Regions from separate parts of the Exiguobacterium sp. EA-TM-5 genome, predicted to be linked through region 1. Evidence: riboswitches for the same ligand, from Rfam matches in the RefSeq annotation. Region 1 holds a riboswitch; the other holds the start of a gene.
What was found. Region 1 has a riboswitch for S-adenosylmethionine ahead of msrA (peptide-methionine (S)-S-oxide reductase MsrA). Riboswitches for the same ligand answer to the same signal wherever they lie in the genome.
Positions count from the first base shown of each region.

Region 2: another riboswitch for S-adenosylmethionine. It lies ahead of ACV3PA_RS06145 (methionine ABC transporter ATP-binding protein); the one in region 1 lies ahead of msrA (peptide-methionine (S)-S-oxide reductase MsrA).

Region 1 is NZ_CM132670.1:39,410-44,926, reverse strand. Features, by position in the region: gene ACV3PA_RS00215 (DMT family transporter) at 1-303, shown strand, start outside; gene ACV3PA_RS00210 (MFS transporter) at 357-1,562, opposite strand; gene ACV3PA_RS00205 (ArsR family transcriptional regulator) at 1,592-2,188, opposite strand; gene msrA (peptide-methionine (S)-S-oxide reductase MsrA) at 2,398-2,928, opposite strand; SAM riboswitch class I at 3,023-3,126, opposite strand; gene ACV3PA_RS00195 (M20 metallopeptidase family protein) at 3,189-4,367, opposite strand; gene ACV3PA_RS00190 (putative quinol monooxygenase) at 4,445-4,738, shown strand; gene ACV3PA_RS00185 (SH3 domain-containing protein) at 4,797-5,517, opposite strand, start outside.
Region 2 is NZ_CM132670.1:1,186,277-1,191,793, reverse strand. Features, by position in the region: gene ACV3PA_RS06155 (MetQ/NlpA family ABC transporter substrate-binding protein) at 1-208, opposite strand, end outside; gene ACV3PA_RS06150 (methionine ABC transporter permease) at 241-906, opposite strand; gene ACV3PA_RS06145 (methionine ABC transporter ATP-binding protein) at 903-1,925, opposite strand; SAM riboswitch class I at 2,003-2,107, opposite strand; gene ACV3PA_RS06140 (bifunctional cystathionine gamma-lyase/homocysteine desulfhydrase) at 2,165-3,331, opposite strand; gene ACV3PA_RS06135 (PLP-dependent cysteine synthase family protein) at 3,324-4,247, opposite strand; gene ACV3PA_RS06130 (S-ribosylhomocysteine lyase) at 4,244-4,708, opposite strand; gene ACV3PA_RS06125 (class I SAM-dependent methyltransferase) at 4,712-5,350, opposite strand.

The sequences.
Region 1 (5,517 bases):
ATTCAAAACGTGTCACCACTTTACTGGTTCGGTGGACTCGTCGGTGTCGGTGTCGTCTTTTGTGTCATGCGCGGGATTCAACTGCTTGGTCCGTCCGTCGCGATCTCTGTCGTGTTGATTTCGCAGTTGAGCTTTGCCCTCGCCGTTGATACGTTCGGTTGGTTCGGTTTGCCGCAAATCGACTTATCGTTTGGTCAGCTCATCGGTCTCGCTGTTATGGTGTGTGGCATCTTCGTCTTGAAACGGTATCAAGTCGTGGCGCCGGAACAACAGGCAAAGGATCAAGTAGAACGTGTTTCATAATAATTGAATACAGAACGGAGACAGTGGAGTTCCAATACACTGTCTTTTTTGGACTAATCTTCCATTTGGATCATGCGTTTTCTGAAATAGAGCGAGAGGACAAGGATAAGAAGACCACAGTACAACATAATCGTCGTGATCGAAACGTGAAACGACAGTAGAAACGAGAGGAGGGCATAAGATAATGGAACGAGACCGTTGGACGATGCGTTGACGACACTCATGACACGTCCCATCGTCTGTTCTGCGCACTGAGACTGGATAAATGTAATGATTCGAATATTGATGATCGAAGATAGGACACCGAGTGATAAAAGGATGATTAAGTACAACCACATCTGTTGAACTTGACTAATTAAGCAGAGGAATAGACCTAAGGCGCCAATCAATCGAACCGATGAGGTAAGCCCATTTACTTTCGTCTGCGCAAAACCACTCCAGACCGCTCCTCCGAGCATTCCCATTTGATAAGCCCCTTGCATATAACTTAAATCCATCGCGTCTCCTTGTAGCACATCATGAACGAGTAGAGGAATTCCGAGTAAGAGCGGTCCGAAGAAAAAGAAATTGACGCAGATGACGAGAAAAAGTGTCTGCTTGAGTTGCTGAAAGTATAGAACGTAATGAAGCCCTTCTTTTAGTTCAGATAGAGCGGAATGCTGGAGTGCTCGCTTAGTCTTAGCCTCACGAATCCCATACGTGAAGAGGAGCGTCAGACAGAGCGTCCCGAAAATCACGAGAAAGACATGTGAGTAAGAAGAATAGCTGAGAATGACTCCGCCAAGAATTGGACCTGAAAAGAGCGCGATTTGATTTGATGTTTGAATCAAGGAGTTAGCTTTAGTAAGTTGTTCGTTTGGAACAAGTGTAGGCAGTAAAGAAGCATTCGCGGGTGAATAAAATGCATCTACACTGCCGAATAAAAAGGCGAATCCTAAGATTGTTAGCAATGTAAGCTGATCGGTATGAAGTAACATGAGAAGACAAAGAATAAAACTGATCCGCAGACTACTTGAGATGCGCATGATCGTCGAACGTTTATAGCGATCAGATAAAACGCCACCGAACAACATCAAAAAAATACGAGGTAACAAGGTAGCCATTAGGACGAGTCCGAGAAAGGATGCCTGGTTTAACGTATGGATGACATACCATTGTTCAACAAACAGATAGGTTGAGAGGGAAAAGGCGGAGCACATGCCGGATCCCCATAAAAACAAAAAGGCGCGATTTTTAAATAGGGATTGTTCCGTATTCATTTCAACATGTAGCATCATATACCTCCAGATTAGACGTCGTCGTTCTCAAACAGTGGTTTATCAATCGCAAAGGCGGTCGTCATGATGTAAAAGTGTTTTCGATCTTTTTCGTCAGGTGGAGATTGTGTAAACGCTTCTAATAAAGCACGATACTTTGTAGCAAAGCGTTGAAAGTCGGCTTCAGACATCGTAAGTTCTTTTTGGAGCGATAAGCTCATCCAGTCTTCGACGTTTGAAGACACGGGAGAAAAAGCAGTTGTCGGAGCGGTGAGGACGCGTGTTTTTGCCCGGTCCAGTACCTCAAGATACGATTGTCGGGTTGCCTCTTTCGTCTCGACGAAGTTCAGAAGATGATCAGCAGGAATGTATCCTCGAGCGATCGCTTGATAGTATTTCAATAGATTGCCACCTTGTTCTTCTGTTCGAACGAGGCGAATCAAATCATGCTTTTCAAGTTCCCGCACGTGATAGAGCACTTTTGCGCGTGATAATGTCAGTAAATGAGCTAACTGGTGTACCGTATGTGGCTGTTCGACGAGAAACATGAGGATTTTTGTTCGTAACGGATCGCTGATCACCTTTAACTGTTCATAGCTTTCTAATATATGAATCGCTTTTTGTTCCATCCAATCATCTCCTTTTTAACCGGTTAACTTTTATTAACCGTAAAACAAAATGCCCTTTTTGTAAACGATTACAAATTTATGTAAAGGTTTCTCTGAACACAAAAACTGACTCCATTGACATACTCGCTGATTCCCATCCTATAAAAGTAGGTGTGAGAACAAGCGAAATGTTTGAAGTCAGTTTCAGCTGTTTCTTCGGTTCGAGACGATTAAACCGTCGTCGTATCTTTCCATTCCTGTTCAATGAAGGCATCACGACCAGAGGCAGCACGATCTTTTTTGTAGTGTTCTGGATTTTTCTTATGGAAGTCTTGGTGGTACTCTTCCGCTGGATAAAATTCAGAAGCGGCATCGATCCGCGTTACGATTGGTTGTTTAAAACGATTACTTGCGGCAAGAGCGTCACGAGAAGCGATTGCTGCTTCATGCTGCGCATCCGTATGATAGAAGATTGCTGGCGCGTACTGCGTGCCGCGATCTTGGAATTGACCTTCTGCATCCGTCGGATCCGTTTGTGGCCAGTAGAGTTCAAGTAAACGCTCGTACGGGAACAGGCTCGGATCAAACGTGATTTGAACGACTTCAAGATGTCCTGTCGTTCCTGTTTTTACTTGCTCGTATGTCGGGTTATCGACGTGTCCGCCCATGTAACCTGATACGATTCCCTCGATTCCTGGTAATTCTTCAAATGGTGTCACCATGCACCAAAAACATCCACCTGCAAATGTTGCTTTTTCCATCTGTCTCTTCCTCTCCGTGGGAAATCCCCATTGTATGTCTGACAGCGAGAAAACGAAAACGACTCCTTCGCTTGGTTGCAAAAGGAGTCGCCGCTTTTTATCAACCAAAGCTTTCGCTTTGCTGGTCGTAGCACCTTGCTATGCGCAGGTTGCTGGGACGTCATCGATCCAGATCTCTCGGTCCACTCTTGATAAGGGTATATGAAGTTGATGTCATTCGTTATCATTGTTGTGATGATACCATTTCATAAGAAATAAAGTCAATCCTTAGGATTCAAGGCACGTAAAACGGTCGCTCCGAGTGTTTTTGCACCAATCAGTAACGCCTGTTCGTTAATCTCGTACTGCGGATGATGTTGTGGATAATTGACGCGACCGTCCGTATATCCGGAGCCGGTAAAGAAGTAACTTCCCGGGACATGCGTTAGATAATGTGCGAAGTCGTCTGCCGCCATCATCGGTGTGAGTGCTCGAACAGATGCTTCCGGTAAGAAAGAAGCGGCCTCTTGGACGAGTTTTGTCTCGTCCGGGTGATTCCAAAGCGCCGGGTAACCCGTCGTGAAGTCAATCGAATACGAAGCACCGATGCCAGCACACGTCGTTTTAGCGACAAGATCGACTTCTTGTCGAAGCTGATGCCGCAGTGTCTCGTTGAACGTGCGGATTTCGCCGACGATGCGTGCCTCACCCGTGACGATATTTGGAGCCGTTCCTGCATGGAAAGAACCAATTGCGAGAACAGCAGGCTCAAACGGATCGACCCGTCGGCTGACGAGGTGTTGTAAGTTACAAACAAGCTGCGCACCGGCGACGAGCGCATCTTTTGTTTTGTGCGGTGCTTGGGCATGCCCACCTTGACCGTGGACGATGATTTCGAATTCGTCGATGGCACATAGTGTATGTCCTTCCCGAAAACCAATCGTGCCAACGGGTAAATCATTTTCAAGATGTGTCGCAAAAATCGCATCGACCCCTTCGAGGACGCCAGCTTCAATCATTTGGATTGCGCCACCAGGGAAGACCTCTTCACCATGCTGGTGGATGATTCGAATCGTTCCTTGCAATTGAGCACGTAACGGATAAAGGGTAGCAGCAAGAGCCATCACCATTGCTGTATGACCATCGTGTCCACAAGCATGCATGACACCAGGATGAATTGACCGGAAAGCGAGTGTCGTCTCTTCTTGAAGGGGTAAGGCGTCAAAATCGGCGCGGATAGCAATCGTCGGACCAGGTTGTTTGCCTTCGATCGTCGCGACGACCCCACGACCTCCGACGGCTGTTTGATGAGGAATGCCACATTCTGCGTAAAAGGCGGCAATCCGCTCTGGTGTGCGGACTTCCTGAAAAGAAAGTTCCGGATGCCGGTGGAAATCACGGCGTAACGCGATCATTGTTGGTTCGAATTGTTCAAGTGCTTCAAAAAGTTGAGTTTGCATCTTCAAGCTCCTTTGACGTGTGTCTTTTCGTGAAAAGGGGTACAGATACAGGTAATCACGAAAGGGGATCATAAAACATGGGAGAAATCGTCGTTAACGCTGTACTTACGATCAAAGCAGGTCTCGCGGATCAAGTCTTCCCGATTCTAGAAACGGTTTATCATGCCGCACAAAAAGAAGAAGGGTGCTTGCGCTATTCCTTGCATCAATCAATCGAGGATGAGCATCAGTTCATGTTGTATGAAGTGTATCGTGACGAAGAGGCGCTCGAAGCGCATATCGCATCCGACCACTATAAAGCATACCGTGAACAGATTGAATTATACTTGATGGATCGACAAGTGACGAAATACGTCGAGATGACATTCTGACGTTTTGCGATAAGAAGAGACGAACCCGTCGAAATCGACGGATTCGTCTCTTTTTGTCTTACATTGATTTAAAGCCGAGGAAGTGCTCCTGCCAACGTGGTTCATAAATCGAGTTGATTTGAAGCTGCGAACCACCTGCATGGATGAAATGTTCGCTATCGAGCATGATTCCGATATGCGAAGGACCGTCTGTATAGGTGTTTTGGAAGAAGACGATATCTGAGCGTTTACCACTTGAGATGCTCGTCCGGCGGTTAGTGAAGAACGCACCGTACCAGTAGCCGCGAACATTCGTCCGACCACCATATTTTCCAGCCTTGTTTGTCGCGTAGTGAATCAAACCGGAACAGTCAAAACCACCGTTCACGGCATCTTGTGAACCCCATGTGTATGGTGTGCCGATATGCTGGACAGCTGCTTGGATCAATTTTTCACCACGTGTATTATTCTTTTTGACGACTCGTTTATCGGACGTAATCGTCACAGCGGATACCGGAAGATAAACAGGTGTCCAGCCTGACTGAATGACGTAGAAGTTTCCGACTCGGTGACGCGGATAAACGCGTTTGCCTTGTTCAACGAGTCCGCTGCCTTTTGGACTTGTCGGACTCGTAAAGAAGGAAGTCGTCTGTTTGACGGTATAGATTTTTGTTCGGTTGACTGATTTTTGTGTCAAACGCATATCGGGTTTACTCGTACTGATATAAGGGTTGAGGACATAGCCGGTTTGTCCACTTGCTAAACGGACCTGCCAAAAATCATCATCAATTGATTTCAGA
Region 2 (5,517 bases), 1.1 Mb from region 1:
GGAATTTTTGAATCTCAAGTTTGTAGCCTTTTGCTTCGTATTCTTTTTTGACGTGTTCAAGGATTTCAGCATGCGGTACGTTCGATGCACCAATGACGAGTGTCTTGTCATCGCTGCCTGATCCTGATGATTTTTCACCACATGCAGCAAGGCTGATTGCTAAAACGGATACAGCGGCAGTACCTACGAATTTTTTCCAAACTTTCATGAATGATTCCTCCAATATGAATAAAATTTGAATTAACGTTTATCGATTTTTTTAATCAACAAGTCACCAATAATTTGGATGACGAAGACGATCGCTAAGATTAAGAGTGTCGCAATAACGATGACATCGTTTTGGGAGCGCTGGAATCCTTCGATGAAGGCCATGTCCCCCAGTCCACCTCCGCCGACTACTCCGGCCATTGCCGTGTAACCGACAAGTGCAACGAGTGTGACCGTGATTCCCGAAACAATAGCAGGTAACGCTTCCGGGATTAAGACTTTATAGATGATTTGGAACTTCGTCGCCCCCATCGATTCCGCTGCCTCGATGACACCTTTATCGACTTCGCGCAACGCGAGTTCAACCATCCGACCGTAAAATGGTGCGGCACCAAAAATCAATGCCGGTAATGCTGCTGTTGGTCCGAGGAACGAACCGACAATCGCTTTCGTAAATGGAATCAATAAGATCAGTAAGATGATGAACGGTATCGAACGGAAGACGTTGACAATCAAGCTCAAAATCGAATAGAACGCCCGGTTCTTGAATAACAATTCTTCGTTTGTTGCAAATAATAGTAAACCAATGATCAGACCGAGAACGAATGTCGAGAGACCTGCGACTGCCGTCATATAGATCGTGCTACCTGTCGCTTCCCACACCATGTCCCAGTCTAGGTTGTCAAAGAATGAAATCATCGGTGATCCACCTCCACTTCAACATCACTGGCTTGAAGCTTCGTGATGACCGCTTGTGTTGCTTCTGTTTCCCCGATCAACTGAATGAACAGTGTACCGAGTGCCCCTTCCTGTGATTGACCAACGTTTCCGCCGATGATATTGAACAGGACTGGTGAATCTTTCATGACTTCCGCAAGGATCGGGCTTTCCGCTGTCGATCCGACGAACGTCAACTGAACGATTTTACCGGTTGGGTACCGTTCGCGGAGTTTCGCGAACGTCAACTCGTTTTCTGACGGTGACGTCAACTGTTTGACGAATTCTTTCGTCATCGCTTGTTTCGGATGACGGAAGACTTCTGCGACCGGTCCTTGCTCAACGATTTTACCGGCTTCCATGACGGCGACCCGGTGACAGATTTTTTGAATGACGTGCATCTCATGTGTGATCAAGACGATCGTCAGTTTCAGTTTTTCATTGATGTCGACGAGTAACTCAAGAATCGAGTCCGTCGTTTTTGGATCGAGTGCACTCGTTGCCTCATCACATAAGAGAACATCTGGGTTCGATGCCAGTGCTCGAGCGATACCGACACGTTGCTTTTGACCACCAGATAACTGTGACGGGTAAGCCCCTTCTCGTCCATCCAGACCAACAAGTTGGATCAACTCCGCGACTCGTTCTTTGCGGCGTGCTTTCGGGAAGCCACCGAGTTCGAGTGGGAACATGATATTTTCTTCAACAGTCCGTGACCAGAGTAAGTTGAAGTGCTGAAAAACCATCGAGACATTCTTGCGGACGCCTCGTAATTCTTTTGGTTTAAGTGATGTCATTTCAACACCGTCGATTTGGATCGAACCACTCGTTGGTGCCTCGAGCATATTAAGCAAGCGAATCAGAGTCGATTTCCCTGCTCCGGAATAACCGATTATTCCAAAAATTTCACCGCGCTCGATTGTCAGGTCGACATTCGCAACGGCTTCGACCGCTCCGCGCTTTGAGCGATAAATCTTTCCTACGTCTTGTAAACGAATCACAACTGTCCCTCCTAAATAAAAAAAGTGCGCGCGTTTTTGAGCAAACGCGCGCACTTTTCAGTACACAAAACCATTTGCTCTCATCTCCCAGACTTTTGTCTGCTGGAATTAGCACCACTTCGGATTAGATCCGCGGTTGCCGGGTTTCATCGGGCCAGTCCCTCCACCACTCTCGATAAGAGTTTCGGTATTAAGTTTGTAGAATATATTCTGAATATTAGCAGGGGTTATTTTTGTTGTCAAACAGTTTTTTCAGAAACTTTTTCGAGGAACGTGAAAGCACGTGTTAAGTCTTCTTTCAAATCTTCCGCATCCTCAAGTCCAACTGAAATCCGAACGAGACCATCTGTGATCCCGAGTTCTGCCCGACGCTCTGCTGGGATTGACGCGTGCGTCATCCGTGCAGGAACGGAAATCAGACTCTCAACGGCGCCAAGACTCTCAGCGAGTGTGAAGAAGTGTGTTGCCTCGACGAGTTTTTCTGCGTTCGCTGCTGAACCGACATCAAAGCTGATCATCCCACCGAATCCAGTCGCTTGTTTCGCTTGGATGTCATGTCCAGGGTGCGATGCAAGTCCTGGGTAGAAGATGTTCGAGACGATGTCTTGTGCTTGTAAGAACGCAACGAGATCATGGGCTGTTTCTTCGATCGCATCCATCCGAATACCAAGCGTACGAAGACCACGGACGAGCAAGAAACTGTCTTGCGGTCCAAGAACGCCACCTGTCGAGTTTTGGATGAAGTGCAGTTCTTCGCCGAGCGCATCATCTTTGACGACGACAAGACCAGCGACGACGTCCGAGTGTCCGCCGATGTATTTCGTCGCACTGTGCAAGACGATGTCTGCACCAAGTGCGAGTGGTTGTTGATGGTATGGTGTTGCGAACGTATTATCGACGACGAGTTTGAGATCGTGACGTTTCGCGATCGTTGCGATTGCTTCGATGTCTGTCACTTTCAACAACGGATTCGTCGGTGTTTCGACATAGACGATCTTCGTGTTGTCTTGAATCGCTGCTTCCGTTGCTGCAAGATCCGTCGTATCGACGAATGTCACTTGGATGTTGAACTTCGGTAAGACGCGTTGCATCAAGCGGAACGTTCCACCGTAAACGTCATCTGTCATGACGATGTGGTCACCAGACTCAAGCAAATGGAAGACGGCATGGATTGCTGCCATACCAGAACCGAACGCAAAACCACGTGCGCCGCCTTCAAGATCCGCAATCAAACGTTCGATGCTCGTCCGTGTTGGGTTCGCTGTCCGTGAGTATTCGTATCCGTCTTTGAGTTGACCGATTTTATCCTGCTTGTATGTGCTTGTTTGATAGATTGGTGGTGTGACGGCACCTGTTGCCCGGTCGACACCTGTTCCTCCATGAATCAATGCTGTCTTCTTACGCATGAGTTTCGTCCACCTTTTCAAAGATTTGTTGGCTTAAGTAGCGTTCGGCACTGTCTGCGAAGACCGTGACGATCGTACTGCCGGGGTGACGCTTCGCGATATCAAGGACAGCAACGAGCGCTGCACCTGCTGAACTACCGACGAGTAGTCCTTCACGAGCGGCAAGTGTATGGACCGCGTCAAATGCATCGCGGTCAGAAATCGTATGAATCTCGTCAACGAGCTCACGCGGCACGAGACTTGGCCATTTTGCTGTACCGATGCCTTCTGTCTTGTGCGGACCGGCGGGACCACCGTTTAAAACGGAGCCTTCCGGTTCGACGATCGCTGCTTTTGTGCCGAGACGTTGTTTTAAGAAGTCCGCTGTTCCTGCAAACGTACCACCTGAACCACAACCGGCAACAAACCAGTCGATGTGCGGTAAGTCTGCAATCAGCTCAGGACCGAGTGTCCGCTGATACGTGACTGGATTCTCTTCGTTTTCGAATTGTAACGGAACGTAACTGTTCGGAATTTCCTGACCGAGTTCTTTTGCCCGGTCAATTGCCCCTTGCATATCAAGTTCAGTCGGCGTGTTGACGACGGTAGCGCCGAGTGCCCGCATCAACGTCTGCTTTTCCTGACTGAATTTTTCTGGAACGACACAAATGACTTGTAGATCGTATTTCTTAGCGGCGAGCGCCAAGCCGATGCCGGTATTGCCGGCTGTCGGCTCGATGATCGTACCGCCTGGTGTCACATGTCCGTTTTCGATTGCTGCATCAACGAGTTGAATGCCAAGGCGGTCTTTGACGCTGCCCCCAGGGTTCATCCATTCGAGCTTCGCCAAAATGCGCGTACCAGCAGGCAAATCGAATGAAGTGATCTCGTAGAGTGGTGTGTTTCCGACGAGGTCGCGGACGTTGTTCGCGATCATCCGAAGACGATGTCCCATTCATCACGACCGGCAAGCATTTTCTCGGCATAGTGCTTCGCTCCTTTGAGGTCATGTGCGCTTGCAAATCCACATTGGACTTCGTTTTGCGCTGGAATCTCTTCTGCTGCGAGGACGTCATTTAACGTCTTCTCAACGAGTTCGCTCATTTTTTCGACCGAGTCGAAGTTCATCATCGCCATGTAGAAACCTGTTTGGCATCCCATTGGCGAGACATCGATGACATCATCCGAGTAGTTGCGGATGTTTTCAGCAAGTAAGTGCTCGAGTGTGTGCATCGCACGCATCGGCATTTGCTCAACGTTTGGTTGTGTGAAACGGATATCGTATTTGACGACTTGGTCTACTTTACCTTCTTTATATCCTGCGACGCGGATATAAGGTGCTTTGACTTTCGTATGATCCAGGTTAAAGCTTTCGACGTTCATTTTTTGAAGTGCCATGATTTATTCCCCCATTTTCTCGGCTTCTACGAGCCAGACGAAGTGATTGTATTGTGTGAAGTTAACAGTGAATCCCCGTGCTGTAAACAATTCTTCCATGACTGGAATCAACGGGTAAAACTCGCGTTCGAGATCGTCCGCTAACGCGTCAAACCCTTGAGCGCGTGCTTCGCGGATCGTTTGCAGGCGTGCCTCTTCTGAGACGAACATCGTATCCGCGTAGACGATTTTTCCGTCTTTCGATAAATGCGACGCCATCAGATCGATTGCTTCTCCCTTTTCCTCATCCGTTAGATGATGAAACGCATAAGTGGAGACGAAACTGCTTGCTTCCTTCGCTTTGAACGAGAGGAAGTGACCATCCTGTACATCAAGCGATGGAATCTTCTCCGTCAAAATCGCCCGCATCTCCGGGCTTGGTTCGACGGCGAGTACGGCGTCGTGACGTGTCAGAAGACGTTGTGTCAGGTTCCCTGTGCCTGCTCCGAATTCAATGACCGGCGACTGCGCTTTATCCGCTACTGTATCCAAAATCTCATCGTATCGACGAAAGACTTCTTTATACTCCGGATCGTGCCCGGTTACTGTCTCGTCATACGTCGATGCCCATTCTGTGAAAACATCCATAAAACGTACTGTCATGCCTTGTCGTCCTCCATCTCACCAGTTAATTCCGAGTAATCGGATATGAATTAAAGTAATTTTCCTTATTCGCATTGTAGCAAGGAGATCCTATCCTGGCAAGCGACCGGCTCGAAAAACTTCCAGAAAACAAAAAAAAGGCGTTGCCGGCGAACCGACAACACGAA